DNA from 3 places in the Citrobacter sp. RHB25-C09 genome. Region 3 is predicted to be linked to each of the others. Evidence: predicted binding sites of a transcription regulator. Region 3 holds the regulator's gene; each other region holds the start of a gene.

Region 1 (10,804 bases), 1.3 Mb from region 3:
CCGGCATCAAGAAAAGCGCGTCGAGCCTGCATCATTTCCGCGCTGTCGCCAGGATCGCGCGAACGTTTATGCTGAACCGGCATCAGGTTAACATACCCTTCTTTCGCCATATCAAACTGGTGCCGCTGCGCACAGACAAAACTGTTTTTCACTTGCGCAAGGGGCTGGTGACATAATGGGCAGGTAAACGACATAGCAACTCCGGCAGATAAATTTCGGCCGCAAGTGTAGCGCGATTTACGTCCCGGGAGAATATGTTACCGCGTGAGGTGGGTGGCGATCTGTTTCATTATGACAGGAAGATAAATTAAAAAGCCCCGCATTAGCGAGGCTTTAAATCTGAGTATGATGCGCGTGGGCGCTTCAAATCAGTGGTTTCGATCAGATAGCTGTTACGTTAACAGCAGCCGGACCTTTCTGGCCGTCCTGAATTTCGAACTCAACGTTCTGGCCTTCAGCCAGAGTTTTGAAACCATTACCCTGGATAGCAGAGAAGTGTACAAACACATCTTTGCTGCCGTCTGCAGGAGTAATAAAGCCAAAACCTTTAGATTCGTTGAACCACTTAACTTGACCTTTGATCTTTGCCATTTGCAAAATTCCTTAGAGTGTTTTCTTAGCCCGCAGGCATAACATAGATAAAACTGAGACATTACTGCTTGAGGCACTAATATAAGGTTCGGCAGAGAAGCGGTATTCAACGACAACGTTTTTACTCAGGACTTCTTTACTGAAAATGCCACACATAAACAGAACTGTACCTCGTTTAACCCAAAACGTGTTATCACATACAACGTTAATTATGGCAAGCCATTTTTAAACGTGTCTCGATCAGTCGCACAAATCTCGCGAGCCGACATCACCTATGCGCGCAGTTATGCGTCAACACGCATGATGTTATATTCCCGCTTCTTACCTCATCCCTCGTCGGACCAGCGTCGTAACGGGGACTTTTCTAACATAGCTCAATAAGTTCGCTTCTTCCTGGTTATCTGCGCACCTTATCGCCAGCCCAGGTCGTTATTACAAAAAATGCGTTGTTATGCAGAATTTGTCGTAACGCAAAATTACTGATTTCATAATTTCGTCCCCCAATTGTTGCTGTTCAAAATCACTCTTTCTTATGCACTAAATTAATGAAAGAAAGATGACAGTGCACTAAAAAAGGGAGAGAAACGTTTCGCTATTATTAAATTTGATCGTTACCACATTAAGGTCAGCGTCACACTATTTACCTATGGATAAACAAATTTAAGTAGGGGTATAAGACAACGCGTTAAAAGCTCAGCGAAAATTTGAGAGAGGAAAACAGAATTACTGCGGTTGCACTCTACGGGTGCAACTTTATGCTACCAGACAAAAGACCTGTGCAGGACACAGGTCTATTTTCGTTTGCCGATTATCGTTCGGCGACCAGACGAATGATACCGTCATCTTCCTGGGAAGCATTGTCTTTTGACGACGCCTCAGGGGCCTGTTCGGGTTCATTGGCCTCGCACAAACGGCGCAACAGCGCATTTTGTCGCTTCTGCTGATCCAACAGCGCTTCGAGCAATTCAATCTGTTCGTTTGTTCGCGAACTCGCACGGTTGATAAAGAACCACAGCGCCAGCCCAACCACCAGAACAACCACCGATACCAGCAAAGACGCAAAGTTAAGCGCGCCTGAATTCACAACTTCGTTCATTTCACCACCTCAAAGTAGACGCGCTATTCTAGCACCGTCCCACGGGAAGGAAATCAACAGATGCAAAAATGTTCTTACCAGGGGATAAATTTATTGATGGCGCAAATTCCGCTGAAAAATTGTACATCCTGGTCACACATGATGTTGAATACCTGCGCCCACAGCAGAAGGCACACAAGCACAGCAACAACCAAAATGACCCATCGAAACTTTTTCACACCACTCTCCACATCGACATCTTCTACGCCTAAATTACCATGAGTTTCTTAAACAAGGACTAACTGCGTCGCTATTATCAACTTTTCGGAATGATTCACTTGTTTTCATAAACGTAGCGGATAAGCTCAGCCTAACGAAAAAAAGAAACGAGGTCATGATGCGATTGATCATTCGCGGCATAATGCTGATAGCGCTGGTCTGGATAGGTTTACTACTCAGTGGCTATGGCATTCTTATTGGCAGTCAGGAAAACGCCGCCGGGCTCGGGCTAAAATGTACGTATCTTACCGCTCGTGGAACGGCGACTGCGCAATATGTACATACGGACAGCGGGCTGATTGGGTTAACGGACTGTCCTCTGCTACGTAAGAGTACCGTGATCATCGACAACGGCTAAACCTTCTTAAACGGTTCAGTAATCACTAACTGAAGCAAACGAAGCGCGCGTCTCGCCTACGCTAGTGATTACCCTTTTTGATCTGAACACCTGTAATACCTAAATATAATCTGAAAAGTCAACTTCTATGCGCTGTACGTTTCCATAATTATTGATGCCTCTTAAAATTAGCATACACCTGCTTGTCATAAATATTTATGATGCCTTGCTGAACATTCTTTGACCACAATGATATTAATAATATTCATTGTTCATTTCAGTATTTCTAAATCCCCTATCTTTCTGTTTTCTTCTATATTCCGCAACGACGTTTTATTTTTACTCGTTGTTTAAAGGAAATATTATGCTTACAGGAAAGAAAGCATTATTAGCACTCGCTGTATCAGCGCTCGTATCCACAACTGCATATGCTGAAGACATGGGCTCTGGTAAACTTCATTTTAAAGGTGAAGTTATCGAAGCACCTTGTGAAATTGATCCTAACTATGTTGATCAGGATATTGATTTGGGTCAGGTGACAACCTCCCACATTAACAGTACCGGCTATAGCGAAAACAAGCAGGTAGAAATTAAGCTCATTAACTGTACCTTAAATACGACAGTTAAAACCGGTACGGAAAGCGATCTCTATTCCAAGGTTGACGTCACGTTTAACAGTACTGCTCACGTTACTGAAGGCAGCGACCTGAACCTGCTGGATAATACCACAGCAGGTGCGGCAACGGGCGTCGGCGTACGCTTGCTCAACAGTGATGGTTCAAAAAACATTACGCTGGGTACGCCGGAAGAAATCACACTCAACCAGGCCTCCGCGGAGCAGTCACTTCTGTTTAATGCGCGTATGGAACTGATTGATGGCACAAAAGCGACACCTGCAACTCCAGGTGCAGTTACTGCCGAAGCAACCTACGTTCTGGAATATAAGTAATATGTAAGGCGACCTGATGGTCGCCTCTTTATTCATCATAGGGAAAAGATGAAAAAATATAGGCTTATTGCATTTACCTGTAGTTTGTTGAGTGTTTCTTCAGCTAATGCTGTTGAATTTAACCTCACCGTTCTCGATAAGTCTATGCGTGACAGTGTTGATCCCTCTTTGTTTAAAGAAAAGGCCAGCATTGCGCCTGGTCATTATTTTCTGGCCGTTTCTGTTAATAATACGGAGATTTCATCCGGTCAGGACATTAACTGGACAAAAGTGACAGGGGAAATTAAACCCTGTATCACCTCTGCATTAACTGACCAGTTTGGTTTAAAAAAAGAGGTCCGGGCAACTTTAGCGCAACAAGACGAATGCGTTGATTTTAGTACTCGCCCTGAAATAATTCTGGCGCTCGATCAGGCCAACCAACGCTTAAATATCACCGTTCCTCAGGCCTGGTTAGAGTGGCATTCCGCAAACTGGGCACCTCCAGCGACCTGGAATCCCGGTGTCGCAGGGTTCCTGCTTGATTACAATCTTTTTGCCAGCGCCTGGCGTCCACAGGATGGCAGCGACAGTGAAAACATCAATACATACGGCACCATGGGTGCGAATCTCGGTGCCTGGCGACTGCGAAGCGATTATCAGTACAACCAAACCCACAGTGAAACCGGCTCAACGCAACACCAGGGCTCGATTTTCCGTACTTATCTGTTCCGCCCACTTCCCCTTTTAGGCGCAAAAATGACGCTGGGCGAAACGGATTTTAACTCTAACATTTTTGACGGATTTGCCTATACCGGTGCCTCGCTAATAAGCGACGATCGCATGTTGCCCTGGGAACTTCGCGGCTATGCCCCACAGGTCAGCGGAGTGGCGGAAACGAATGCCACGGTCACCGTAAGTCATTCCGGACGCGTCATCTACCAGACCAAAGTGCCGCCGGGTCCCTTTCTTATCACCGATCTTAACCAGTCGGTTCAGGGCACCCTCGATGTACAGGTTACCGAAGAAAATGGCCGCGTGAATACGTTTCAGGTTTCGGCGGCGTCAACGCCTTTTTTAACGCGTCAGGGACAGGTTCGCTATAAAATCGCCTCCGGACGTGCGCGGCCTGACATTTCTCACCATGTGACCAGCGAATCTTTTCTCAGCGGTGAGGCGTCATGGGGGATGCTGTCAAACACTTCCCTGTACGGCGGGGCTTTTGTTGCAGGAGATGACTACCATTCGCTTGCGTTGGGGCTCGGACAAAATATGCTTTGGTTCGGTGCACTCTCATTTGACACCACCTGGGCATCCAGCACCTTTGATGATGGCCATGAGGAGAAGGGATACAGTTATCGTCTGAACTATAGTAAGCGGTTTGAAGCCACTGACAGTATGCTGTCTCTCGCAGCCTATCGATTTTCTGACCGGACGTTTCATAGCTATGCCAACTTTCTTGATCATCGCTATGACAACAGTACTACCGACGAAAAACATACTATCAGCGTTTCTGCCAGCCAGCAGATCCAGCCGCTGAATATGAATTTGTCAGTTAATATGCTGCGACAAACCTGGTGGAACGATGCCCCCACCACAACGGCAAGTATTACCGCAGGCTTTAACTTTGACCTTGCGGCATGGAAGAATATTTCGCTCACCACCTCGTTTAACACGACGCATTATGACGATGAAGACAGCGACACCGATAAGCAGGTTTATATCTCCATTTCCATACCGTTTGAGGATAGCTGCCGCCTCTCTTATGACATGCGCGACGGTGACACCACCTCACAACGCGTATCATGGTATGACAGTTCGGACCCTCACAATAACTGGGGAATCTCCGCAAGCGCAGAAAGTGAGCAGCCGAATCATGGCGCAATGTTCTCGGGTAATTACCGTCATATCTCCCCGACTAATGAACTCAATCTTTCCGGGACTTATGCCCCGCAGGAATACACCTCTGCCAGCGCCAGCATGAGTGGTTCATTTACAGCGACAGCCCATGGTGCCGCCTTCCATCGTCGAAGCATGGGTAACGAACCGCGGCTGATGGTAAGTACCGACGGCGTGGCCGATATTCCCATTCAGGGCTCGGATAATATTACTAACCGTTTTGGTTATGCAGTTGTTCCCACGCTTTCCAGCTATCAACCGTCCACCGTGATGGTGAACATGAATGAACTGCCCGATGGCGTGACAGTCATGGAAAACACCGTGCGTTCAACCTGGACAGAAGGCGCTATCGGCTACCAGAGCATGGCTTCGCGTGCGGGGCTGGATGTTAACGCCATCATCCGTACAAAGGATGGACAATTTCCACCGCTGGGCGCAGTTGTTCGCACACAGGACGGGATTAGTGAGATCGGCATGGTTAGCGAAGAGGGGCACGTATGGCTAAGTGGAATCAAAAATGCCCAGAGTCTGATAGTGCAGTGGGAGAACCGCAAATGCACCATTACTCTGCCAGATAATCTCGAAACCATCACTCAGCGCCTGATGTTACCTTGTCATTAATAAGGATTTTAAAATGACGAAATTAAAAGGAATGACGTTACTCTTTCTGGTTGCAACCCAATTAGGCTATGCAGCCGTTTTACCCGATCGGACGCGGGTCATTTTTAATGCCGCAGATAAAGCCAGCAGCGTTAAAATAAGCAACCAGAGCACGGTAAACCCCTATCTCGCCTATTCATGGATCGAAAATGAAAAAGGCGTTAAGGGCGATGATGTTTTCACCGCGCTACCACCATTACAGCGCGTCGAACCTGCATCTTCAACCCAGGTACGACTGGTGAAACAAGCTGGTGTCGATTCACTGCCTAAAGATCGCGAATCACTATTCTATTACAACCTACGGGAAGTTCCGCCGAAGGCGGATGCTTCAGATAATCATGCGGTGTTGCAGGTGGCACTACAGAGCCGTCTCAAGCTGTTCTGGCGCCCTACCACGTTGCGTAAAAAGGTTGGCGCCCGTACTGAACTTGAGATGCGAATCAGTCAGTCCGGACAGATACTGACCGTCAATAATCCGACACCGTATTACATCACTATTGCCTATCTGGGTAAGGACTCGACGCGAGTTTTACCCGGCTTCGCCACCACTATGATCGCGCCATTTAGCACCGCTCCCTTATCGACCGGGAACTACAAGGGTCAGCATTTCTATCTGGGCTATATGGACGATTATGGCGCACTACGGATGGCTGATCTTCAATGTCAGGGGAGTTGTACCCTGACGGTGCCAGAGGATAAACGTTGATGCGTGGGTTACGTATACTCTTTGTCTGCCTGTTGGCCCTGATGCCTGCAAAAGCCGCGTTTGCCCTGCATTGTTACTATGGTCATGCGGGCGGCGCGGTTGAAAAATCAGAGGCCATCGACCCCTTTGCGATACCTGGCAATGCTCAGGTTGGGGACAAGATCTGGGAATCAAACGACATTAAGATCCCGGTGTATTGCGATAACAATGCCACCAGTGATATGGCACCAGAAGACGTTTATGCATGGTTAAACCCCTATATCAGCGCCAACGATCCGTATTATGAACTCGGCGTGACGTTTAACGGTATCGATTATGATGCAGGTACTTCTGGAGGCAATGGCATCGACACCCATCAGTGTCTGGACAACAAAAAGCTGGATGTTTATCCCGATGCAACCATTGAGCAATTAGGCTGGCCCGTTTGCACGACTCCGGCCGAAAGAAAATACAGTACGACTTTTATGGCGCGTATGCGTTTATATGTGAAAATACGCGAGATGCCGCCTCACGATTATGTCAGCTCATTAAGCGACTACATCATTGTCCAGTTTGATGGCAAAGGTGGCGTGAATACCAGTCCCGATGCCGCTAACCTGAAATATCACATTACGGGTCTGAATAATATCCGTGTTCTGGACTGTTTCGTCACTTTCAACGTTCAGCCTGAGACGCAAAATATCGATTTTGGCAAATTCAATGCGCTCGATATCAGTCGCCAGGCCATGACGAAAGCCTTCTCCATAAAAACGACGAAAGATCAAAACAGCGAATGTACTGACGGCTTCAAGCTCAGTTCATCTTTTTATAGCGATTCTGAACTGGCGAACAACGACACTGAATTACTGATTGGTAACGGACTGAAATTAAGGATCCTTGACGGCTCTTCGCCATATACATTTAACAGCTACGAAGAGTTCGCTGACTTCACTTCCGATATGAAAGAGCTAAATAAAGACTTTCAGGCTGAACTCTCCGCCGTTAGCGGTGAGAAGATACAAACGGGTCCTTTTGACACGGTAGTGGTATTTAAAATTAACTATCATTGACCATAAAAAACCAGCCTGAGAAACGGCTGGTTTTTAGTTTTTACATCTTAGAACGGGTAATCGTTGTATCCCATCTGCTCGGAGATTTTACGCGCTGCGGTATGTAGCATCGCAACATACTCTTGCAAGCGTTCTTCTGAAAAACGCAGCGTCGGGAATGAAATACTCAGACCCGCAATGACTACGCCAAAGCGATCAAAAACCGGGACGCCGATGCAGCGTAAACCTTCTTCTTGCTCTTCGTTATCTTCGCCATAACCCTGCTCGCGGACTTTATCCAGCAGCGGCAGCAGCGCTTCGGTGGAGGTAATGGTGCGGTCAGTGCTACGTTTGTATTCAACGCCGTCCAGAATTTGTTTCACTTCTTCACGATCGCGCCAGGCCAGCAGCACTTTACCGATAGCAGTGCTGTACAGCGGGTTACGACGCCCCACACGCGAATACATGCGCAAATTATACATTGAGTCGATTTTATGAATGTAGACAATGCTGTCTTCGTCCAGCGCGCCAAGGTGAATCGTCTCTTTCGTCAGGCGGGAAAGCTCACGCATCTGGATATCAGCGCTGCGGATAAGATCAACATTCTGTAAAGCACGCGCACCCAGTTCGAACAGTTTCAGCGTCAGGGAATATTTCTCGGACTCACCTTCCTGTGCAACATAGCCCAGCGTTTTCATAGTCTGCAAAAAGCGATAAACCGTGCTTTTTGACATCATAACGCGTTGTGATAATTCGGTTATCCCTATTTCGCGCTCTTCTCCTAGCGCCTGCAAAATGCCAAAGACCTTCAGCACGGACGAAACAGAATCGGGCTGTTTATCCAGATCGGCGTTAGCCATTTCTCACCTCATTGCGAGTGTTTTATAAAAATCAGAACGAGTTTTTATTATAATTTCACGCCATGGCGCTCGCAATCCATCTTTGCAGTCTTCGTTACAAATCTGCGACATAAAGCCTGAATATAAGTGCTAGAATCTCTACTCTGATCATATTCCTCGCAAATACTATCACTTATGGAAAGAACTCAGGCAGACGGCCTGCCACTCCCGCAGCGATATGGTGCCATTTTAACCATCATCATTGGTATCTCAATGGCTGTACTGGACGGTGCCATTGCTAACGTCGCGCTTCCGACAATCGCCGGCGATCTTCGCGCCTCGGCAGCCAGTTCAATCTGGGTCGTTAATGCCTATCAAATTGCCATTGTCGTCTCGTTATTGTCACTTTCGTTTTTGGGCGACATGTTTGGCTACCGCCGGATCTACAAATGCGGTCTGGTGATTTTTCTGCTGGCTTCGCTGTTTTGCGCGCTTTCCGACTCGCTGCAAATGCTGACCATTGCCCGCGTGGCGCAGGGTTTCGGCGGCGCTGCATTAATGAGCGTGAACACCGCCTTAATCCGGCTAATTTATCCGACGCGCTATCTTGGCCGTGGGATGGGGATTAACTCGTTTGTCGTCGCCGTATCTTCTGCAGCCGGTCCCACCATTGCCGCAGCTATCCTCTCTGTTGCATCCTGGAAATGGCTATTCTTAATTAACGTCCCGCTGGGGATTATTGCGCTGATTCTGGCGATGCGCTTTTTGCCACCGAATGGCTCACGCGCCAACAAACCCCGTTTCGATTTACCCAGTGCGATAATGAATGCACTCACGTTCGGTTTGCTGATCACCGCCCTAAGCGGCTTTGCCCAAGGGCAATCGCTAACGCTGATCGCGGGAGAACTGGCGGCGCTGGTCGTGGTAGGCTTTTTCTTCATTCGTCGGCAACTCGCGCTTCCTGTACCGCTATTACCCGTCGATCTGCTGCGCATTCCTCTGTTTTCCTTATCCATCGGAACGTCAATCTGCTCGTTCTGCGCGCAAATGCTGGCGATGGTTTCTCTACCCTTCTATTTGCAGATGGTGCTGGGACGCAGTGAAGTCGAAACCGGCCTCTTGCTCACCCCCTGGCCACTGGCAACGATGGTGATGGCGCCGCTGGCGGGTTATCTGATTGAACGCGTCCACGCCGGATTGCTGGGGGCGTTAGGCATGGTGGTGATGGCAAGCGGCTTGTTTGCGCTGGTGCTTCTACCCACAGCGCCGTCCGATATCAATATCATCTGGCCGATGATTTTATGCGGTGCTGGGTTTGGCCTCTTTCAGTCACCCAACAACCATACGATCATTACTTCCGCTCCGCGTGAACGCAGCGGAGGTGCCAGTGGAATGTTAGGAACGGCACGCCTGCTGGGCCAAAGTTCGGGGGCAGCGTTGGTCGCGCTAATGCTGAATCAGTTTGGTGATAACGGAACACACGTTTCATTGCTGACTGCGGGTATCCTCGCCTCCGTCGCCGCAGTGGTCAGCGGATTACGGATCACCCAGCCTCGTCCTCAGGCATAAAAAAACCGGGGCATTTCATTTGCCCCGGTTTTACACATATTTTGCCATCAGGCATCACTATTACTTCAGATATTCACCGCTACGCAGCGCTTCAATACGCTTATCCAGCGGCGGGTGCGTCATGAACAACTCGCTCAGCGACTTGCCTTTACCGTTAATGCAGAATGCCATCATGTTAGACGCTTCCTGCGGCTCGTAGCTGGTTTTCAGACGCTGCAACGCGGCGATCATTTTTTCACGGCCTACCAGTTTGGCAGAACCCGCATCGGCATGGAATTCGCGGTGACGAGAGAACCACATGGTGATAATGCTCGCCAGGATCCCAAAGACCAGTTCCAGAACCATCGCGACCACGAAATAGATCATTGGGTTGCCGTTGCTTTCTTCACCATCATCGCGGTTGCCACCCAGAAAACCTGCCGCCACCTGCGCCAGGATACGGGAGATGAAGATAACAAAGGTGTTCACAACGCCCTGAATCAGGGTCATGGTGACCATGTCGCCATTGGCGATATGGCTGATCTCATGGGCGATAACCGCTTCCGCCTCGTCCGGACTCATATTTTGCAACAGTCCAGTACTGACAGCGACCAGCGACGCATCACGACGCGCACCGGTCGCGAACGCGTTAATATCCGGTGCGTGGTAAATAGCGACCTGCGGCATGGCAATCCCGGCTTGACGCGCCTGGGTTTCAACCGTGCGCATCAACCAACGTTCTCTTTCGTTACGCGGTTGCTCGATCACTTCGCCACCGACAGAGCGTAACGCCATCCATTTGGACATCAGCAGTGAAATGAAGGAACCACCAAAACCGAACAGCAGTGCCATAATCATCAGGCCCTGTACGCTGCTCGACTGAATCCCTGTCAGGCTCAGCACCAGCCCGAAAA
Region 2 (10,804 bases), 1.2 Mb from region 3:
CAACCACGATAGACGGTGCGGAAAGCAGAATGTCATTGATGAAGCGAATCACTTCCGCGAGCCAGGATTTACGTCCGTACTCCGCCAGATAAATCCCCGCCATAATACCGAGCGGGGTACCTAACACTGTCGCCCAGAGAATTAACAGCCCGCTACCCGCCAGGGCGTTCGCCAGCCCGCCACCCGCGGTATTCGGTGGTGGCGTCATTTCAGTGAACAGCGCCAGCGACATTCCATCGATACCCCGAGTCAGGGTGGACATCAGGATCCAGATAAGCCAGAACAGGCCAAACGCCATGGTGCCCATAGAGAGCGTCAGCGCGATACGATTTTTCATCCGCCGACGCGCCTGCATTTTGCGGCGAGATTCAGCCAGTGCTTCGGTGTTTTGCATTTCAAGCGTAGCCATTAGCGCGCCCCCTCATTCTTCGCCAGGCGCAGAATCATAAACTTAGACGCGGCCAGCACGATGAAGGTGATAACGAACAGAATCAGACCCAGTTCCATCAGCGCGGCCACGTGCAGACCGGATTCCGCTTCCGCAAATTCGTTCGCCAGTGCAGAGGTAATACTGTTGCCCGGCATATACAGCGAAGCGCTGTCGAGCTGGTAGGTGTTACCGATGATAAAGGTCACCGCCATCGTTTCACCCAGCGCGCGCCCCAGTCCCAGCATAATGCCGCCAATGACGCCATTTTTGGTGTACGGCAACACAATGCGCCAGATGACTTCCCAGGTTGTACAGCCGATACCGTAAGCGGATTCTTTCATCATTACCGGCGTTTGCTCGAAGACATCACGCATAACCGCCGCAATGTACGGGATGATCATAATGGCGAGGATCACACCCGCAGCCAGAATGCCGATACCAAACGCTGGGCCGGAGAACAGCGCACCAACAAACGGAATGTTGGAAAGGACGTTGCCTACCGGTTCCTGGAAATAAGTGGCGAACAGCGGGGCGAAGATAAACAGGCCCCACATGCCGTAAACAATACTTGGGATTGCCGCCAGCAGTTCAATGGCGATACCCAGCGGGCGACGCAGCCAGTTGGGCGCAAGTTCAGTCAGAAATAACGCGATGCCGAAGCTCACCGGAACGGCAATCAGCAGCGCGATAAAGGAGGTCACGAGCGTGCCGTAGATCGGCACCAGCGCACCGTAGATGTCGTTTGGCGCGTCCCAGTCTTTGGTCCACAGGAACGAGAATCCAAACTTCTCAATGCTTGGCCAGGAGGAGATGACCAGAGAGACAATAATGCCACCCAGCATCAATAGCACAATCAGCGCAGCCAGTTTTACCAGCACGCTGAATATCATGTCACCCTTTTTACCCGGTGGGTTAAATGCAGGCTTGGTTGCAGCCATAAATTACTCTTCTGATTGTGACGTTGTACGAATATGCCCGGTGGCGCTAACGCTTACCGGGCCTACAGGGTGAACTGTAGGGCGGGTAAGCGTTAGCGCCACCCGCCATTTTCGCCAGAAAACTATGTTAATACAATGCTTTACCGCTGCTGTCCTTCACATTGGTCTTCCACGCGGCACGAATCTGCTCAACGACGCTATCCGGCAGGCTGGCGTAGTCCAGGTCATTCGCCTGTTTGCCGCCATTTTTGTATGCCCAGTCGAAGAATTTCAGCACTTCTGCGCCCTGCTCAGGTTTCTTCTGCTCTTTATGCACCAGAATGAAAGTGGTGGAGGTGATTGGCCACGCATTGTCACCCTTCTGGTTCGTCAGATCCTGTGCGAAGGACTTGCTCCAGTCAGCACCTTTCGCGGCGTTGGCGAAGTTCTCTTCGGTCGGGCTTACCGGTTTGCCATCCGCAGAAATCAGTTTGGTGTAAGCCAGGTTGTTCTGCTTCGCGTATGCATATTCTACGTAACCAATAGAGCCAGGCAGACGCTGTACGAACGCAGCGATACCGTCGTTACCTTTACCGCCCAGACCGGTCGGCCAGTTAACGGTAGAGCCAGCGCCGACTTTGGTTTTCCACTCTTCGTTTACTTTCGCCAGGTAGCTGGTGAAGACGAAGGAGGTACCAGAACCGTCAGCGCGACGTACCACGGCGATGTTCTGAGAAGGCAGTTTCACACCTGGGTTCAGTTTGGTGATGGCTTCATCATCCCACTTCTTGATTTTGCCCAGATAGATGTCACCCAGCGTTTTGCCGTCCAGCACCAGTTCGCCAGACTTCAGGCCAGGGATATTCACTGCCAGCACCACGCCGCCGATCACGGTCGGGAACTGGAACAAACCTTCCTGATTCAGTTTTTCGTCAGACAGCGGCGCATCAGAAGCACCGAAATCAACAGTATTCGCAGTAATTTGTTTTACACCACCGGAGGAACCAATCCCCTGGTAGTTAACTTTGCTACCCGTTTCTTTCTGATAAGTATCCGCCCATTTGGCATACACCGGCGCAGGGAAAGTTGCACCAGCACCTGTCAAACTTGCTGCTGCGAATACAGAGAAAGAACTCATGGATAAGGTCGCGGCGACAACAGTTGCGACAGTGGTACGCATAACTTTCATAATGTCTCCTGCTAGGATTTTCGTAAATCATTGTTAAGTGGCTACGATGAGCAAAATAGGACAAACAGGTGACAGTTAAATGTACGAAATATGACAGTTTTATGACAATGAAAATCCCACTTAAGATACTGTAAAATAATTCTCTATAAACAATGAGTTAGTGTGATTTATGACAGCGCTATGTCAGAAAAATTTTCTTTTTGTGATACTGAAAAAAGTAGCTGAAGATGACGGTTTGTCACCTAAATTCGTAGAGGGAGTTGATGCAGGACAGAAAAAGGCCCCGCTTTCGCAGGGCCATTATTTTTACTCAACGGTAACCGATTTAGCCAGGTTACGCGGCTGATCCACATCGGTGCCTTTAATCAGCGCCACGTGATAAGCAAGCAGTTGCAGCGGAACGGTATAGAAGATCGGCGCAATCACCTCTTCTACATGCGGCATCTCAATGATGTGCATGTTGTCGCTGCTAACGAAACCCGCATCCCGATCGGCGAAGACGTACAGCTGACCGCCACGCGCGCGGACTTCTTCGATGTTGGATTTCAGTTTTTCCAGCAGTTCGTTGTTCGGCGCCACCACGATAACCGGCATATCGGCATCGATCAGCGCCAGCGGGCCGTGTTTCAGCTCGCCAGCCGCATAGGCTTCTGCGTGGATGTAGGAGATCTCTTTCAGCTTCAGCGCGCCTTCCAGCGCGATCGGATACTGATCGCCGCGCCCAAGGAACAATGCGTGATGCTTGTCAGAGAAATCTTCCGCCAGCGCTTCAATACGTTTGTCCTGAGACAGCATCTGCTCAATACGGCTCGGCAGTGCCTGCAACCCGTGAACGATATCGTGCTCAATAGACGCATCCAGCCCTTTCAGGCGCGCCAGTTTTGCCACCAGCATCAGCAGTACGGTCAACTGTGTGGTGAACGCCTTGGTAGACGCCACGCCGATTTCAGTACCGGCGTTGGTCATCATCGCCAGATCCGATTCACGCACCAGGGAAGAACCCGGCACGTTACAGATAGCGAGAGAGCCCAGATAGCCCAGCTCTTTCGACAAACGCAGGCCCGCCAGCGTATCCGCTGTTTCACCAGACTGAGACAAGGTGATCATCAGGCTGTTACGGCGCACGGCGGATTTACGGTAGCGGAACTCAGAAGCGATTTCGACGTCGCACGGAATACCAGCCAACGATTCAAACCAGTAGCGAGACACCATTCCGGAGTTGTAAGAGGTGCCGCATGCGATGATTTGAATATGCTCAACCTGAGACAGCAGTTCGTTTGCCTTCGGTCCCAGCTCGCTTAAATCCACTTCACCGTGGCTGATACGCCCGGTCAGTGTGTTTTTAATCGCGTTCGGCTGTTCGTAGATCTCTTTCTGCATGTAGTGGCGATAGATACCTTTATCACCAGCGTCATATTGCAGATTGGATTCGATTTCCTGACGCTTAACGTCCACGCCATTTTTATCGAAAATAGAGACAGAACGACGGGTCACTTCCGCAATATCGCCTTCTTCGAGGAAGATAAAGCGACGGGTTACCGGCAGCAGTGCCAGCTGATCGGAAGCGATAAAGTTTTCACCCATGCCCAGACCGATAACCAGCGGGCTACCTGAACGAGCCGCCAGCAGGGTATCTGGATGACGAGTGTCCATGATCACCGTGCCGTATGCACCGCGCAGTTGCGGGATCACACGCAGAACCGCTTCACGCAGCGTACCGCCCTGTTTCAGTTCCCAGTCCACTAAGTGAGCAATCACTTCGGTGTCGGTTTCAGAAACAAAGGTGTAGCCGCGCGCTTTCAGTTCTTCACGCAGGGGTTCATGGTTTTCGATGATGCCGTTATGCACCACCACAATGTGTTCAGAAACATGCGGATGTGCGTTAGCTTCTGAAGGTTCGCCGTGCGTTGCCCAACGGGTATGAGCAATACCCGTCCCGCCGTGCAGCGGATGTTCTTCCGCTGCCTGAGACAGCATCTGCACTTTACCCAGGCGACGCAGACGGGTCATATGACCTTCTGCATCTACCACAGCCAGACCGGCTGAGTCATAACCACGGTATTCCAGACGACGTAAACCTTCGAGGAGGATTTCTGCTACATCACGCTGCGCGATAGCGCCAACAATTCCACACATAGTTTTTAATTCCGATTTTGGCAGTATGCCAGTCGTTGTCGGTCAACCTGTATGCCCGTATTTTCGGGCGCCCCGAGCCTTGTAGAGAGTGGGGTTATTTTTATAGGTACTACTCCTGTCTGCCTGATGGCGGCTACGCCTTATCAGGCCTACAAAAATCACTTACTTCTTTTTCACCGGACGCTGCCAGCCTTGTTTATTGACCTGCGGCACGCGACTCAGGACCAGTTCATTCTCGGCAACATCGCGGGTCACCGTCGTCCCCGCCGCAATCGTTGCACCTTTGCCCACGGAGACCGGTGCCACCAGCTGCGTGTCGGAACCGACAAACACATCATCGCCAATAATGGTTTTGAACTTATTCGCGCCATCGTAGTTGCAGGTAATCGTCCCCGCGCCGATATTCACGTTGTCGCCAATTTCCGCATCGCCAAGGTAGGTCAGGTGACCCGCTTTAGAACCTTTGCCCAGACGCGCTTTTTTCATTTCGACGAAGTTGCCCACGTGAGCGCCTTCCAGCAATTCTGCGCCAGGGCGCAGACGTGCAAACGGACCGATGGTGCAGGCCGCTTCCAGATGTGCATCTTCCACTACGCTGTATGGACTGATTTCACAGTCATCGCCAATCACGCTGTTTTTGATGACGCAGCCGGTACCAATTTTGACGCGGTTGCCCAGCGTGACGTTGCCTTCGATGATAACGTTAGTATCAATTTCGACATCACGCCCGTGAGAGAGTGAACCACGCAGATCAAAACGCAGAGGGTCGCGCAGCATAACGCCCGCGAGCAGCATTTTTTCCGCTTGCTCAGACTGGAAAATACGCTCCAGACGGGAAAGTTGCAGACGGTTGTTTACGCCATCCGTTTCGCTGATGCGCGCCGGATGAACGGCGGCGATTTCCCGCCCTTCCTGATACGCCAGCGCAATGATATCGGTAATGTAGTATTCACCCTGCGCATTGTTGTTCGTCAGCTTCGACAACCAGCGCTTCATATCCGCACCGTTAGCGATCAGGATACCGGTATTGATTTCCTGAATCTGGCGCTGTTCCTCGCTGGCATCTTTATGCTCAACGATGCCGGTCACTTTGCCGTTTTCACGCGTAATTCGGCCATACCCGCTTGGGTCGTCCAGCACAACGGTTAGCAAACCAATACCGCCCTGCGGTTTTGCATCACGCAGGCGCTGTAACGTTTCCAGGGAGATCAGCGGTACATCGCCGTAGAGCATTAAAATATCTTCGTCATCGCCAAAGTAAGGCGCCGCCTGCTGCATGGCGTGTCCGGTTCCCAGCTGCTCTGCCTGAAGTACCCAGTTGAGGTTGTCCTCTTTCAGGGTCTTTTTAAGCAGATCGCCACCGTGACCATAGACCAGGTGCACCTGAGAGGCACCTAATTCATTAGCGGCATCAATGACATGCTGAACCATCGGCTTCCCTGCGAGCTGGTGCAGCACTTTTGGAAGTTCGGAATACATGCGGGTTCCTTTGCCTGCGGCAAGAATAACCACGCTCATCGCACTATTTGACATATACATCCTGACTGTAGTTTGAGTGAGAAGTTAAAACGTTTAATGCCAAAAATTCTACATCTTTTTTATCATGAAAAAAGAGACAAAAAAAAGCCAGCCTGGAACCCAGACTGGCTTTTGTGCTTTCAAGCCGGTGTTACATCGCTTTTTTGGTCAACTCGATAACGCGCAGTTTAGCGATCGCTTTGGCCAGTTCCGCAGACGCCTGAGCGTAATCCACGTCACCATGAGAGCTCTTAATATGCTCTTCGGCCTTACGTTTCGCTTCCAGAGCTCGCGCTTCGTCGAGATCCTGGCCGCGAATCGCGGTATCAGCCAGTACGGTCACGTTGCCAGGCTGCACTTCGAGAATGCCGCCAGACAGATAGATAAACTCTTCATGACCGTGCTGTTTAACGATGCGAATCATACCAGGCTTAATGGCGGTGAGCAGCGGTGCGTGACCCGGGTAAATACCCAGTTCACCTTCACTACCCGTTACCTGGATTTTTTCGACCAGACCAGAGAACATTTGTTGCTCTGCGCTGACGACGTCCAGGTGGTAAGTCATTGCCATATCACCCTCCGATTAAGGCGTTAAAGTTTTTTGGCTTTTTCCACGGCTTCGTCGATAGAACCGACCATGTAGAACGCCTGCTCCGGCAGGTGATCGTATTCGCCTTCCATAATGCCTTTAAAGCCACGGATGGTGTCTTTCAGGGAAACGTATTTGCCCGGAGAACCGGTAAATACTTCCGCAACGAAGAACGGCTGGGACAGGAAGCGCTGGATCTTACGCGCACGTGCTACCACCAGTTTGTCTTCTTCAGACAGTTCATCCATACCCAGGATGGCGATGATGTCTTTCAGTTCCTGGTAACGTTGCAGCAGGGACTGTACGCCACGCGCGGTGTCGTAGTGTTCCTGACCAACAACCAGTGGATCCAGCTGACGGCTGGTGGAGTCCAGCGGGTCAACGGCCGGGTAGATACCCAGAGACGCGATCTGACGGCTCAGTACCACGGTTGCATCTAAGTGCGCAAAGGTGGTTGCTGGTGATGGGTCAGTCAAGTCATCCGCAGGTACATATACCGCCTGAACGGAGGTGATAGAGCCGGTTTTGGTAGAGGTGATACGTTCCTGAAGAACACCCATCTCTTCCGCCAGCGTCGGCTGATAACCTACCGCTGAAGGCATACGACCCAGCAGTGCAGATACTTCAGTACCGGCCAGGGTGTAACGGTAGATGTTATCGACGAACAGCAGTACGTCACGACCTTCGTCACGGAACTTCTCAGCCATGGTCAAACCGGTCAGCGCAACGCGCAGACGGTTTCCTGGCGGCTCGTTCATCTGGCCGTAAACCAGGGATACTTTGTCCAGAACGTTGGAGTCAGTCATTTCGTGGTAGAAGTCGTTACCCTCACGAGTACGCTCACCTACGCCCGCAAACACAGAGTAACCGGAGTGCTCGATCGCGATGTTACGGATCAGCTCCATCATGTTTACGGTTTTACCTACACCCGCACCACCGAACAGACCAACTTTACCGCCCTTCGCAAACGGACACATCAGGTCGATAACTTTGATGCCGGTTTCCAGCAGTTCCTGAGAGCTGGAGAGCTCTTCATAGGAAGGTGCCGCACGGTGGATAGCCCAACGTTCTTCTTCACCGATGTCGCCTTTCATGTCGATGGGCTGGCCCAATACGTTCATGATACGACCCAGTGTTGCTTTACCTACCGGGACTTCGATCGGGTGCGCAAGGTCAGTCACTTCCAGACCACGACGCAGACCGTCGGAAGAACCCATCGCGATGGTACGCACGATACCACCACCGAGCTGCTGCTGAACTTCCAGCACCAGGGTCTCGTTACCATTCTTAACCTCAAGAGCATCGTACACGCGCGGTACGGCATCCTGAGGGAATTCGACGTCAACCACGGCGCCGATTACCTGGACAATTTTTCCAGTAGCCATCTTGAATCCTCTACGAATTAACCTGGTTATACCGCGGATGCACCACCGACGATTTCGGTGAGTTCCTGAGTAATGCTGGCCTGACGAGCTTTGTTGTATACCAACTGCAGCTCTTTAATCAGGCTGCCGCCATTGTCGGTAGCGGCTTTCATCGCCACCATACGTGCGGCCTGCTCGCTGGCCAGGTTTTCTACCACGCCCTGATAAACCTGAGATTCGACATAACGACGCAAGAGAGTATCCAGCAGCGCTTTCGGATCCGGTTCATACAGGTAATCCCAGGATTTATGTTTCAACTCTTCATCCTCTGCCGCGGGTAAAGGCAGCAGTTGGGTGATCGTCGGAACCTGAGACATGGTGTTAATAAATTTGTTGCTGACAACGTACAGCTTGTCCAGACGGCCTTCGTCATAGGCCTGCAACATCACTTTAACCGGGCCGATCAGTTCGGACAGGGACGGGTTATCACCCATACCTGTAACCTGAGCAACAACATTGCCGCCCACGGAGTTAAAGAAAGACACGCCTTTAGAGCCGATCATTGCGAGTTCGCACTGAACGCCTTTATCGGACCATGCCTTCATTTCCGCCAGCAGTTTTTTGAACAGGTTAATGTTCAAACCACCGCACAGACCACGGTCGGTAGACACCACCAGGTAGCCCACGCGCTTAACGTCGCGTTCTTCCAGGTAAGGATGCTTATATTCCAGATTACCGTTAGCAAGGTGACCAATCACTTTGCGCATGGTATCTGCATAAGGACGGCTGGCCGCCATGCGATCCTGCGATTTACGCATTTTGGAAGCGGCGACCATCTCCATCGCTTTAGTGATCTTCTGCGTGTTCTGGACGCTTGCGATCTTACTACGTATCTCTTTTGCGCCGGCCATGAGCTTCTCCTCAATGCCTTGCGGCCTGTCCTAAGACAAGCCGCCGGACGTTACCAGGACTGGGTTGCTTTGAAGGAATCGAGGATAGCTTTCAGCTTGCCTTCGATTTCGTCGTTATAGCCACCGGACTGGTTGATCTCTTGCATCAGCGGAGCGTGATCACGGTCAACGTAAGCCAGCAGAGCGGCTTCGAAGCTACCGATTTTCGCCAGTTCCACATCTTCGAGGTAACCGCGTTCAGCCGCGAACAGGACCAGACCCTGCTGAGCAACAGACATTGGAGCGTACTGTTTCTGCTTCAGCAGCTCGGTCACTTTCTGACCGTGGCTCAGCTGTTTACGGGTTGCTTCATCAAGGTCAGAAGCAAACTGCGAGAACGCAGCCAGTTCACGATACTGTGCCAGCGCGGTACGGATACCACCGGACAGTTTCTTGATGATCTTGGTCTGAGCAGCACCACCCACACGGGATACGGAGATACCTGGGTTAACCGCCGGACGGATACCGGAGTTAAACAGGTTGGTTTCCAGGAAGATCTGACCATCGGTAATGGAGATTACGTTGGTCGGAACGAACGCAGAAACGTCACCCGCCTGAGTTTCAATGATCGGCAGAGCGGTCAGAGAACCTGTTTTACCCTTCACTTCACCTTTGGTGAAGTTCTCGACGTATTCCGCGTTAACGCGGGAAGCACGCTCCAGCAGACGAGAGTGAAGGTAGAATACGTCGCCCGGGAATGCTTCACGTCCTGGCGGACGACGGAGCAGCAGGGAAACCTGACGATAAGCAACAGCCTGTTTGGACAGGTCATCGTATACGATCAGTGCATCTTCGCCACGGTCGCGGAAGTATTCGCCCATTGCGCAACCGGCATATGGCGCCAGGTATTGCAGTGCAGCAGATTCAGAAGCGGTTGCAACAACAACGATGGTGTTAGACAGCGCGCCGTGCTCTTCCAGTTTACGAACCACGTTAGAAATGGTGGACGCTTTCTGGCCGATAGCTACGTATACGCATTTGATGCCGGAGTCACGCTGGTTGATGATGGCATCAATAGCCATCGCGGTTTTACCGGTCTGACGGTCACCGATGATCAGTTCACGCTGACCACGACCGATTGGGATCATGGCGTCAACGGACTTATAACCAGTCTGTACTGGCTGATCAACGGACTGACGGTCGATAACGCCTGGCGCGATAACTTCGATAGGGGAGAAGCCATCGTGCTCAACCGGACCTTTACCGTCGATTGGCGCACCCAGGGTGTTAACAACGCGACCCAGCAGGCCACGGCCAACCGGCACTTCCAGAATACGGCCAGTACACTTAACTTTCATGCCTTCGGCAAGGTCAGCGTACGGACCCATCACAACTGCACCCACGGAGTCGCGCTCCAGGTTCAGTGCGATAGCGTAACGGTTACCCGGCAGGGAGATCATTTCACCCTGCATACAATCGGCCAGGCCGTGGATGCGGATAACACCGTCACTTACAGAAACAATAGTACCTTCGTTGTGAGCTTCACTCACAACATTGAACTGAGCAATGCGCTGCTTGATCAGTTCGCTGATTTCGGTGGAATTCAGTTGCATGCTCCAGTCCCCTTAAGACTGCAAGACGTCTGCAAGGCGTTCAAGACGGCCGCGTACGCTGCCATCAATGACCATATCACCCGCACGGATGATAACGCCTGCCATTACAGACTTATCGATTTTGCAATTCAGCTTAACTTTGCGTGACAGACGTTTTT
Region 3 (10,804 bases):
ATTGCACGGCTGGCTTCGGAACTGCTGGTTTAATTTTGCGTGACAGTGTGAACGCGGTGCTCCTATAGTGGAGATCCACGTAATGACCAAACAGGGCCATTTTATGCTTCAAAGCAACGAATACTTTTCCGGTAAAGTGAAATCGATCGGTTTTACCAGTAGCAGTACTGGCCGCGCCAGTGTTGGAGTGATGCTGGAAGGTGAATATACCTTTGGCACCGCAGAGCCTGAGGAAATGACGGTTGTAAGCGGTGCGCTGCATGTTTTACTGCCGGGGGCGACCGAGTGGAAAACCTATTCCGAAGGAGAGGTATTTAACGTCCCGGGTCATAGCGAGTTTCATTTGCAGGTCGCAGAGCCTACATCTTATCTTTGTCGCTATCTGTAAGGGTAAAATGCCGGATGGCGCTGCGCTTATCCGGCAATCCTGATTGACTCAGCGCTGGGCTTCGCCACCCAGACCTTCGACCAGATTCTGAATTAACGCCGCCAGTTCACCCGTCATCAGGATAAAGTCTGCGTCAAAACGCTGAGCGAAATCTTCCCGGTCGATATCTTCGTTTTGATCGCGCAGTTCGTCGCTGAATTTCAGGCGCTTGATCGAAGCGTCTTCGCACATCATGAACTGGATCCGCTGCTGCCAGTCGAGCGCCAGTTTGGTCACCACTTTACCGGCTTCAATATGAACGGCGATCTCATCGCTCACCAGATCCTGTTTTTTCGCGCGGATCACGCCGCCGTCTTCCAGCATCGCTTTCAGTTCGGCTTCGTCCAGTAACTGGAATCCCTGTGCGACAGTACCGGAACGCACCCATTCGGTGAGCGTCAGCTCGATAGGATTTTCCAGCGCCAGCGGCACGACCGGCAGTGAGCCGAGGCTTTTGCGCAGCAGCGCCAGGGTATCTTCGGCTTTCTTCGCGCTCGCGCAGTCGACCATGATCAGCCCGTTAACCGTATCGATCCACATCATCGTCTGGCTGAAGCGGCTGAAGGCGCGCGGCAGCAGCGAATGCAGAACTTCATCTTTCAGCGAATCTTTTTCGGTTTTCTTCAGTTTGCGCGCCTGCTCCGCTTCAAGTTTGGCGATCTTCGCTTCCAGCGCCTGTTTGATCACCGGTGAAGGCAGGATCTTCTCTTCTTTGCGCGCGCAAATCAGGATCTGGCCGTTGTGGGTATGGGTTAATGCATCGCTGTGCGATCCCATCGGCGGTACCCAGCCCATTTTTGCCATATCCTGGCTACCGCAAGGGGTAAACGTCATTGAGGCTAGCTGTTTTTCCATCTCCTCGGCACGCAATGAAATTTCGCGGCTAAGACGGTAAACCATTAAATTTTTGAACCACAGCATGATAATTTCCACGGCCTTGTCGTTAAATCCAGCGGGCATGATAGCGAATTGTCGCTATGCTTGCATTGTTAATCGGGAAGAGGAGCAGACAGTGCGTATAGGTATTGATTTAGGCGGCACAAAAACGGAAGTCATTGCGCTCAGCGAGGCGGGTGAGCAACTGTTTCGCCATCGTCTGCCGACGCCGCGAAACGACTATCAGCAAACGATTGAAACCATCGCGACGCTGGTGGAGATGGCGGAAAAGTCCACAGGACAAACCGGAACGGTGGGGTTAGGCATTCCCGGCTCGATCTCACCCTATACGGGGGTTGTGAAAAATGCCAATTCAACCTGGCTGAACGGACAGCCGTTCGATAAAGATCTGAGCGTGCGCCTGAAGCGGGAAGTGCGTCTGGCTAACGACGCGAACTGTCTGGCGGTATCGGAAGCGGTAGATGGCGCGGCTGCCGGCGCGCAGACCGTTTTTGCCGTGATTATTGGCACCGGCTGTGGCGCAGGCGTAGCGCTGAATGGCCGGGCGCATATTGGCGGCAACGGCACCGCAGGCGAGTGGGGACATAACCCGCTGCCGTGGATGGATGACGACGAGCTTCGCTATCGCGCTGAAGTCCCGTGTTACTGCGGTAAACAAGGGTGTATAGAAACGTTTATCTCCGGCACTGGATTTGCTACTGACTATCAGCGACTCAGCGGTTACGCGCTGAAAGGTAATGAGATCATCCGTCTGGTTGAAGAGAAAAACCCGCTGGCGGAACAGGCGCTAAGCCGTTACGAACTGCGGCTGGCAAAATCGCTGGCGCATGTGGTGAACATTCTCGATCCGGATGTTATCGTGCTGGGCGGCGGGATGAGCAATATCGACCGTTTGTATGCCACGGTACCGCCGCTGATTAAACAGTTTGTCTTTGGCGGTGAATGTGAAACGCCGGTACGTAAAGCACTGCACGGTGACTCCAGCGGCGTGCGCGGCGCCGCATGGCTTTGGCCGCAGCACTGACATGCGTTTTGCCGGATGGCGCTAATCGCAGGCCGGAGAAGACACTCTGGCGTCGCCATTCGGCAAAATACGGCCATACAGCAGCAGCGACGCCATGGCGGAAAAGGACAGTAAGGCCGCAGGAAGCGCAACGTAATTATAGGCAAAGCCCAGCGTTAGCATCATGCCACCGCAGTATGCGCCAACGGCACTGCCCAAATTAAAGGCAATTTGTCCGCCTGCGGCGCCCAGCATTTCCCCGCCTTTGGCATTTTGCAGCAGTAGGATTTGCAACGGTGCGGCGAGGGCAAACAACCCCGCGCAGCAGATAAACGCAAAGGTTAACGACGCCGCTTTGACGCTGCCAAAGCCAAAAAGCAGCAGCAGAGAAATCACTATTACCAGGTTGGTTGTCGCTGCAATACTGAGCGGTGTAAAGCGCCCTGACAGCCGACCGCTGAGAATATTACCCAGCACCATCCCTAGCCCAACCAGCATCATAATCAGCGTCATGAGGGTTTCGCTGAACCCGGAAATGTACATCATGTAGGGTTTGACGTAGCTGAACCAGGCAAAGACGCCCGCGTTGCCAAACATCGTGGCAGCAAAAATCAGCCACGGTGCGGGCTTTTTCAGAAAATGAAACTGCTCACGTAACCGCCCCTTCGCGGTATCACGAAGATTGGGTACCCAGAAGGCGATCGACAAAATGACGGCGACGTTGAACACAGCAATCAGCAAAAAGGTGTAGCGCCAACTAAATTCATGGCTCAGATACGTCCCCAGCGGGATCCCCAGCAGGTTCGCCACGGTCATTCCACTGACCATCCCGGCAACCGCCGCGGTCACTTTTCCCGGACGGGCAAGCTTCGACAGGATAATTGCCCCGACGCCAAAGAACGCGCCATGCGGAAAGCCAGAAACCAGCCTGCCGACCGCCAGCATCAGATAGGACGAGGAGAGGGTGAACATCGCATTGCCTATGACGCACAGCGTGACCAGAAACAATAAAAGGTGCTTCAGGGAATAGCGGTTGGCAATCATCGCGATGATCGGCGCACCCAGCACCACGCCAAAGGCGTAGTACGAGATCATATGTCCGGCGGCGGGAATCGAAATGCCGACGTCACGCGCTAGCTCGGTTAATACTCCCATGATGCCGAATTCGGCCATACCTAATCCGAACGTGCCCAGCGCCAGGGCAAAAATCACTTTTTTCATTGTGCCTGCGTTAATGCGTTTTACCGATCGTCCGGCGTGGTGTTTATGTGTAGACTGGATGAGGCGTACTCCGCCAGCCAGCCACTATTCTACAGCAAACTTCTGGTCGAGCTTGCTGTAACCCAGCCCGTTGATTTTTTTTACCTTGATTTGCACCGGGATCCTCTCTTTCATTGCTTCCACATGGCTTATGACGCCAATCGTTTTACCACTGGCATTCAGCGCGTCGAGCGCATCCAGCGCGGCATCCAGCGTTTCGCTGTCCAGCGTGCCGAAGCCTTCGTCGAGGAATAGCGAATCAATCCGCGTTTTATGGCTCACCAGGTCGGAAAGCGCCAGCGCCAGCGCAAGGCTAACGAGGAAGCTTTCGCCGCCGGAAAGGGTTCGGGTATCGCGCACCGCATCCGCCTGCCAGGTATCCACCACTTCAAGCTCCAGCGCGTCGCTCGCTTTACGCTGCAACAAGTAGCGACCGTGCAGGCGCGTCAACTGGTTGTTTGCCAACCAGACCAGATTGTCCAGCGTCAACCCCTGAGCGAACTTACGAAACTTATCGCCGGTGCTGGAGCCAATCAGTGCGTTCAGGTATCCCCAGTCTTCAGCCAGATGAGCCGCCTCTTCAATCTGCTGGAGTAAGTTCTGCTGAAGCTGGCGGTTGTCGCTGTCTTGCTTAAGCTGCTGGCGGATTTCGCCCTGGAGGGTGGTATTTTCGCGCAGCGTTTGCGCCAGTTGCAGCAAGTGCGCCTGCAACACTGGCGCATCGCTTTCCAGCCCTTCCGGACGCAATGCCAGATGAGCCTGAACCTGTTGTGTGGCTTGTTCGAGAAGCGCCGTGGTTTGTTGGATCTGGCTTTCCAGCGTCTGTTTTAACTGTGCAAGACGGTGGGTGGTGTCATCATCCAGCAGGGCAGCCAGAAACGCGTGCTGATCCGGGAAGACGCTCGCCGCCAGCGCGGTGCTGAAATGTGTCTGAGCCTGCTGTAGCCGCTGTTGTTCAAGGCCTTCCTGCTGTTGCAGCGTGGCAAGCTGGCTGTGCAGCGATACACATTCGTCATGGATCGCCCGCCAGTTGTCCGGAACCTCCGGTTCAGCTTCTGCGATATCGGTCTCGGGTAGCGTGTCGAGCAGTGGCGTCAGGGCGTTAATACGTTCCTGTATCGCGCCATGTTGAGCGTGCTTCTCCTGCCACTGTGCAGATTCCGTTTCACGCGTCGCCAGCCAGGTTGCTTCTGTTCCGGCCTCGGGAAGCGTCAGCGCCAGCGACTGTAAGGTCTGTTCCAGCGCCTGCCGGGTGGTGGCAATCTGCTGTAGATGTTGGCGCTCCTGCTCTTCCTGTTCGTTAATCTGGCTTTGCAGCGTCAGGCGCTGACTGAGCTGATAAAGCTGGCGTTCATACTGCTCCTGCGCGTTCATCCACGGCGAAATATCCTCCTGAATGTTCAGGTCAATATTCAGCGTAGCGCAGACATCCTGCCATTCTTTAGTGAGCGCTTGCTGTTCTTCGACGAGGGCCTGGGTTTCAGTGGTTTCGCGCTGGATCTGAGCGCTGAGAGCATTCACCTGCCCCAGCACAAGCAGGCCTTGCTCTTTCAGGTCGGCAACCTCTTTTTCCAAGGCGTCGCGGCGACGCTGGTTGTCGGTCAACTCAAGCGACTGATACTGCTTAACTGCGGGATGTTCGCTCGAACCGCAGAGCGGGCAGGGCTTCCCGGCTTCTAACTGTGCGCGGTAGTGCTCCAGTTTTTTAATGGTCGCTTCGCTTTCGCATAGCGCTTTCAGATCGATATAGTGCTGATTTTTCTCTTTATATTGCTGGCGGCGCTGTAGCAGCGTTTCGCTGAGCGCGGTCTGTTCCGCCTGGGCTTTCTGGATGCTTTCGCTATTCTGGCGCAGGCGTTTTTGCAGCGGCTGATAGCGGGCATGAAGCGCGGTCAGGCGCTGGCGTGATGTCCGCGTTTGCCCCTGCTGCTCTAACGCTGTCGCGACGTCCTCTGCGCTTAACGTGAGCGTGCTTTCCGGCAAGGCTGCCAGCTTCTGGCGTAATTCAGTAAGGCGGGCGGCAAGGGTTGTGAGCTGATTATTCTCACGACTGAGCTGTGAAAAAGAGGCTCGCCAGCCGGCGATTTCCTGACTCCACAGGCGAAAACGATCGTGTCCGGTTAGCCATTGCGTGAGCGCCGCGTGTTCGCTCTGCAACTGTTCACGGGACCGCAGCGCACTATTGCGGATACGCGAGCGCAGTTGGGTTTGCGCCTGTAAGCGAGTATTTACTTCCGTTATTCGCTGTTGGGTTTGCGCCAGACGCGCAGTCTGCTCCTGTTGGCTCTCCCAGAGAGGCCGTAACTGGGCGGCAGGTTGTGCCAACTGCAGTTTTGCCAGCTCGGATGCAGCGTCAACCAGTGCCTGTTGCGCCTGCTGCTGTGAGGTCGTTGCACGCTGCTGTTCGCGCTCAAGCTCGTCGTGACGCGTCAGCCATTGATACGCCTTCTGCTGCGTTTGCTGTTGCGCCAGCAGAGCTTTTTCTTCGTCAGTAAGCACCTGCAAACGTTGCTGGAGCTGTTGTTGCTGCTCTTCGCTCAGCAGCACGACCCCCGACGCCTGAGCTTCACTCATCTCAAGCGCGCTGCGGGCGGCTTTGTGCTTTTCAAACACCATGGCGGAGATCTGGCCATAGATTTCCGTACCGGTCAGTTCTTCCAGCAGTTCAGCGCGATCGCCGGGTTTCGCGTTGAGGAAGGCGGCAAACTGTCCCTGGGAAAGCAGCATGGAGCGGGTGAAGCGGTCATAGTCCAGCCCGGTGAGTGCGGCGGTGTGCTCCAGCTTGTCGGTGACTTTATCGGCAAGGATTTTACCGTCTTCGCAGCGTGCCAGTTCCACACGCGGGGCCTGGAGGTTGCCGTCCGGCTGGTTACGGGCGCGGTTCTGGCTCCAGAACGCGCGGTAGGCGATGCCTTTAACTTCAAATTCGACTTCTGCCAGACACTCTGCGGTATCGCGCGTCATTAAATCGTTTTGCGCCTGGGAGACTTTTTGCAGGCGAGGCGTTTCGTGGTAGAGCGCGAGACAGATGGCATCGAGCAGGGTGGTTTTGCCCGCCCCGGTTGGGCCCGTAATGGCAAACAGGCCGTTGCTGGCAAAGGGTTCAGCGGTAAAATCGATTTTCCACTCGCCCTTCAGTGAGTTGAGGTTTTTTAGACGCAGGCTCAAGATTTTCATGCGTGTTCATCCTCGTCATTGAGCGCGTGCAGCGTATGGGTAAACAGCTCGTTAAGTCTGGCGCGCTTTGTCTCATCCAACTCTTCCTGCGCGAGCCGTCGCTCAAACACCTCCTCAACCCGCAGTTCACTGAGCGTTTCGCGCTGCGCATTGCTTAAGATTTTATCCCGCTGTTCGCGACTGCGGCGAACCAGCAGCACCTCCACCGGTAAAGCTTCAGTTAGTGCTTGAATTTTGCGTTGGACATCATGCAGATAGCCGTCAGTGGTGATTTCGATATCCAACCAGACGGGCGGGTTCTGCTCGACCCCGCGCCACTGCTCAAGCTGGGCGGTAATGCTGGCCAGATCGCCTTTCAGTACGGCCAACGGTTGGGTGACCGGGACCTCAAGTGTTTCCACCGCGCTAAGTTTTCCTTCGGTAAAACTCACCAGATGGACACATTTGGCTTTGCCGGTTTCATCAAAGCTCAGTGAGATTGGCGAGCCGCAGTAACGGATGTGTTCCGTCCCGCCGATGGCCTGCGCGCGATGGATATGTCCCAGCGCGATATAGTCCGCCGGTGGGAAATTTTGCGCCGGAAAAGCATCAAGCGTGCCAATATAGATATCACGAACGGCGTCACTTTTGCTGGCACCTACGGTGGTCAGGTGACCTGTAGCTATAATTGGCAATGGCTGGTCGCCGCGCAGCGTACAGGCGGCCTCATGTTGCTGATGGTAATAGTCGGTGATGGCGCTCAGCAGGTGCTGCTGTTTTTCGTGACCACTCAGGCCGGCCTGGCTGGTGATAATGTCCCGCGGTCGTAAGAACGGGATCGGACAGAGCACCGCACCCGGCGTACCGTCGAGACGGGGCAGGATCCAGGGGGCGTGTCCAGCGCTGGCGACCACGGTCGTGTTGAGAAACGCCAAAATATCGCGAGATTCGTTTAGCATGGCGACGGAATCATGGTTTCCGGCCAGTACGACCAGATGACATCCGGTTTTCTTTAAATTGACGACAAAGCGGTTGTAGAGCTCACGGGCGTAGCTTGGCGGCGAGCCAGTATCGAAAATGTCACCCGCCACGATAATCGCATCCACCTGTCGAGTGACGGCGGTATCCAGCAACCAGTCAAGAAAGGCCTGGTGTTCTGCCGCGCGGCTTTTACTGTAAAAATTTTGACCCAGATGCCAGTCAGAGGTGTGTAGGATGCGCATAAGTTGTCCGTGGCGAATAACAGTGCGCAGATTATAACGTGTCGGGAGCGGTAATAAATTGTTTCTGAGATGTCATAAATCAACAACCTAACATTAACGTCGACTATCCTTTTCATAAAACTGTCATAAAACTGACGCATAATGACGGCCATTAAGACAGATGATACGCAACTTATCTAACAGGGCAAATCATGGCGAGACGTATTCTGGTCGTAGAAGATGAAGCTCCAATTCGCGAAATGGTCTGTTTCGTGCTTGAGCAAAACGGCTTTCAGTCAGTTGAAGCAGAAGATTATGACAGTGCGGTGAACCAGCTTAATGAACCCTGGCCGGATTTAATCCTTCTGGACTGGATGCTGCCCGGGGGATCCGGTCTACAGTTTATAAAACATCTTAAGCGTGAAGCGCTGACCCGTGATATTCCGGTGATGATGTTGACCGCCAGAGGGGAAGAGGAAGACCGTGTGCGCGGTCTGGAAACCGGTGCGGACGATTACATTACCAAGCCTTTTTCCCCAAAAGAGCTGGTGGCGCGCATTAAGGCAGTGATGCGCCGTATTTCGCCGATGGCGGTGGAAGAGGTGATTGAGATGCAGGGTCTGAGCCTGGATCCCACGTCCCATCGCGTAATGACGGGCGAAAACCCGTTAGACATGGGACCAACCGAATTCAAACTGCTGCATTTCTTTATGACCCACCCTGAACGTGTCTACAGCCGGGAGCAATTGCTGAACCACGTCTGGGGCACCAACGTGTATGTTGAAGATCGCACGGTTGACGTCCATATTCGCCGTCTGCGCAAGGCGCTGGAGGCCAGCGGGCATGACCGGATGGTCCAGACGGTGCGTGGGACAGGGTATCGTTTTTCGACCCGATTCTGACTGACAATTTAAAAATCAACGCCTTCTGGCGAAGGGGTTTGATGAATGGAGAGTGACGCGTGCTAGAACGGCTGTCATGGAAAAGACTGGTGCTGGAACTGATCCTCTGCTGTATTCCGGCCTTTATTCTGAGTGCGTTTTTTGGTTACCTGCCGTGGTTTTTATTGGCCTCGGTAACGGGACTGCTTATCTGGCATTTCTGGAATTTGTTACGCCTCTCCTGGTGGCTATGGGTCGACAGAAGCATGACGCCGCCGCCGGGAAGAGGAAGTTGGGAGCCTTTGCTGTATGGCCTGCACCAGATGCAGTTGCGTAATAAAAAGCGTCGTCGCGAACTGGGCAGTCTGATCAAACGCTTTCGTAGCGGTGCCGAGTCGCTGCCCGATGCGGTCGTGTTGACCACCGAAGAGGGAGGGATATTCTGGTGCAACGGTCTGGCACAACAGGTGCTGGGGTTACGCTGGCCGGACGATAACGGGCAGAATATCCTCAACCTGCTGCGTTATCCCGAATTCACGCAGTACCTGAAAACGCGGGATTTCAGCCGCCCGCTGAATCTGGTGCTTAATAACGGACGGCATCTGGAAATTCGCGTTATGCCGTATACCGATAAGCAACTGCTCATGGTGGCGCGCGATGTGACCCAGATGCACCAGCTTGAAGGGGCGAGACGCAACTTCTTTGCCAACGTCAGTCACGAACTGCGCACGCCGCTGACCGTGCTGCAGGGTTACCTTGAAATGATGCACGAGCAGCCGCTGGAAGGCGCGACGCGCGAAAAAGCGCTGCTGACGATGCGTGAACAGACGTCACGGATGGAAGGGCTGGTGAAACAGTTGCTCACGCTGTCGAGAATCGAAGCCGCACCTACGCTGTTGCTCAATGAACAGGTGGACGTGCCGACGATGCTGCGCATGGTTGAGCGCGAGGCGCAAACGCTCAGTCAGCACAAACATACCCTGACGTTTGATATCGATAACCATTTGAAAGTGCTCGGTAATGAAGAGCAACTGCGCAGCGCTATCTCAAACCTGGTCTACAACGCGGTAAACCATACGCCGGAAGGAACGCACATCACCGTGCGCTGGTCCTCGGTACCGCAAGGCGCGGAGTTTAGCGTCGAAGACAACGGTCCGGGGATTGCACCAGAACATATTCCGCGTCTGACCGAACGCTTCTACCGTGTGGATAAAGCGCGCTCCCGGCAAACGGGGGGGAGTGGGTTGGGGTTGGCAATTGTGAAACATGCACTGAATCATCATGATAGCCGTCTGAATATTGACAGCCGACTGGGGAAAGGCACTCGTTTTAGTTTCATTTTGCCGGAACGGTTAATCGCCAAAAAAAGTGCGTAATAGCCCCTCGTAAGAATAACTTTCCATAAGCCAGCATTAGCTGGCTTATTTTCTTTGCGGTTAAGATTCTTCTCGTGAATTTATCAACGTCTGGTCGATTTTTGTTCGCATTATAAGCCATGAGTTTTTCATAGTAATGGTGTTTTCTACCGGTCTGTAATCTTATCTCGCTATAATGTTTCAGTTTTTAGATCCCTTCTTGCTTTAAAACGTTATAAGCGTTTAAATTGCGTCCCAGATGCTGTTAAACCGACTGCATTTGAGCGGTAATTCGAAAAACTATTCTTCGCCATGTCAGCCCAGGAGCATATCCCGCTGGAATTGCTTAAAAAAGCCGCTATATCTTTCCTCAGGGAATAACAACTTTTTAATTTAATCAACACCACATCCACAGGCCGTAAGCTATATGACCCATCAGTTAAAATCGCGCGATATTATCGCTCTTGGCTTTATGACCTTTGCGCTGTTCGTCGGCGCAGGGAATATTATTTTTCCACCTATGGTGGGGTTGCAGGCAGGCGAACACGTCTGGACTGCGGCGTTTGGTTTTCTGATTACCGCCGTGGGTCTGCCGGTGCTGACCGTAGTCGCGCTGGCGAAGG

Evidence for each region. Region 3 encodes PhoB, which activates phosphate uptake and scavenging genes when phosphate is short. Its sites were predicted from a motif close to CTGTCATAAAACTGNCNNAT; they were not measured.
Region 1: a site for PhoB is predicted at 8,455-8,474, ahead of kdgR (DNA-binding transcriptional regulator KdgR). Genes of this name have one in related genera too.
Region 2: a site for PhoB is predicted at 2,625-2,644, ahead of pstS (phosphate ABC transporter substrate-binding protein PstS). Genes of this name have one in related genera too.

What each region holds. Positions count from the first base shown of each region.
Region 1 is NZ_CP057483.1:2,464,112-2,474,915, forward strand. It holds gene rlmA (23S rRNA (guanine(745)-N(1))-methyltransferase) at 1-194, opposite strand, end outside; gene cspE (transcription antiterminator/RNA stability regulator CspE) at 382-591, opposite strand; gene HVY19_RS11450 (DUF2627 domain-containing protein) at 604-747, opposite strand; gene HVY19_RS11455 (YebO family protein) at 1,400-1,687, opposite strand; gene mgrB (PhoP/PhoQ regulator MgrB) at 1,762-1,905, opposite strand; gene HVY19_RS11465 (YobH family protein) at 2,064-2,303, shown strand; gene HVY19_RS11470 (fimbrial protein) at 2,647-3,231, shown strand; gene HVY19_RS11475 (fimbria/pilus outer membrane usher protein) at 3,280-5,730, shown strand; gene HVY19_RS11480 (molecular chaperone) at 5,744-6,475, shown strand; gene HVY19_RS11485 (type 1 fimbrial protein) at 6,475-7,524, shown strand; gene kdgR (DNA-binding transcriptional regulator KdgR) at 7,572-8,363, opposite strand; gene HVY19_RS11495 (MFS transporter) at 8,538-9,911, shown strand; gene htpX (protease HtpX) at 9,972-10,804, opposite strand, start outside.
Region 2 is NZ_CP057483.1:4,351,585-4,362,388, reverse strand. It holds gene pstA (phosphate ABC transporter permease PstA) at 1-409, opposite strand, end outside; gene pstC (phosphate ABC transporter permease PstC) at 409-1,368, opposite strand; gene pstS (phosphate ABC transporter substrate-binding protein PstS) at 1,496-2,536, opposite strand; gene glmS (glutamine--fructose-6-phosphate transaminase (isomerizing)) at 2,843-4,672, opposite strand; gene glmU (bifunctional UDP-N-acetylglucosamine diphosphorylase/glucosamine-1-phosphate N-acetyltransferase GlmU) at 4,835-6,205, opposite strand; gene HVY19_RS20555 (F0F1 ATP synthase subunit epsilon) at 6,342-6,761, opposite strand; gene atpD (F0F1 ATP synthase subunit beta) at 6,782-8,164, opposite strand; gene atpG (F0F1 ATP synthase subunit gamma) at 8,191-9,054, opposite strand; gene atpA (F0F1 ATP synthase subunit alpha) at 9,105-10,646, opposite strand; gene atpH (F0F1 ATP synthase subunit delta) at 10,659-10,804, opposite strand, start outside.
Region 3 is NZ_CP057483.1:1,124,490-1,135,293, forward strand. It holds gene HVY19_RS05235 (AroM family protein) at 1-33, shown strand, start outside; gene ppnP (pyrimidine/purine nucleoside phosphorylase) at 104-388, shown strand; gene rdgC (recombination-associated protein RdgC) at 437-1,348, opposite strand; gene mak (fructokinase) at 1,440-2,348, shown strand; gene araJ (MFS transporter AraJ) at 2,370-3,548, opposite strand; gene sbcC (exonuclease subunit SbcC) at 3,633-6,764, opposite strand; gene sbcD (exonuclease subunit SbcD) at 6,761-7,966, opposite strand; gene phoB (phosphate response regulator transcription factor PhoB) at 8,158-8,847, shown strand; gene phoR (phosphate regulon sensor histidine kinase PhoR) at 8,907-10,202, shown strand; gene brnQ (branched-chain amino acid transporter carrier protein BrnQ) at 10,609-10,804, shown strand, end outside.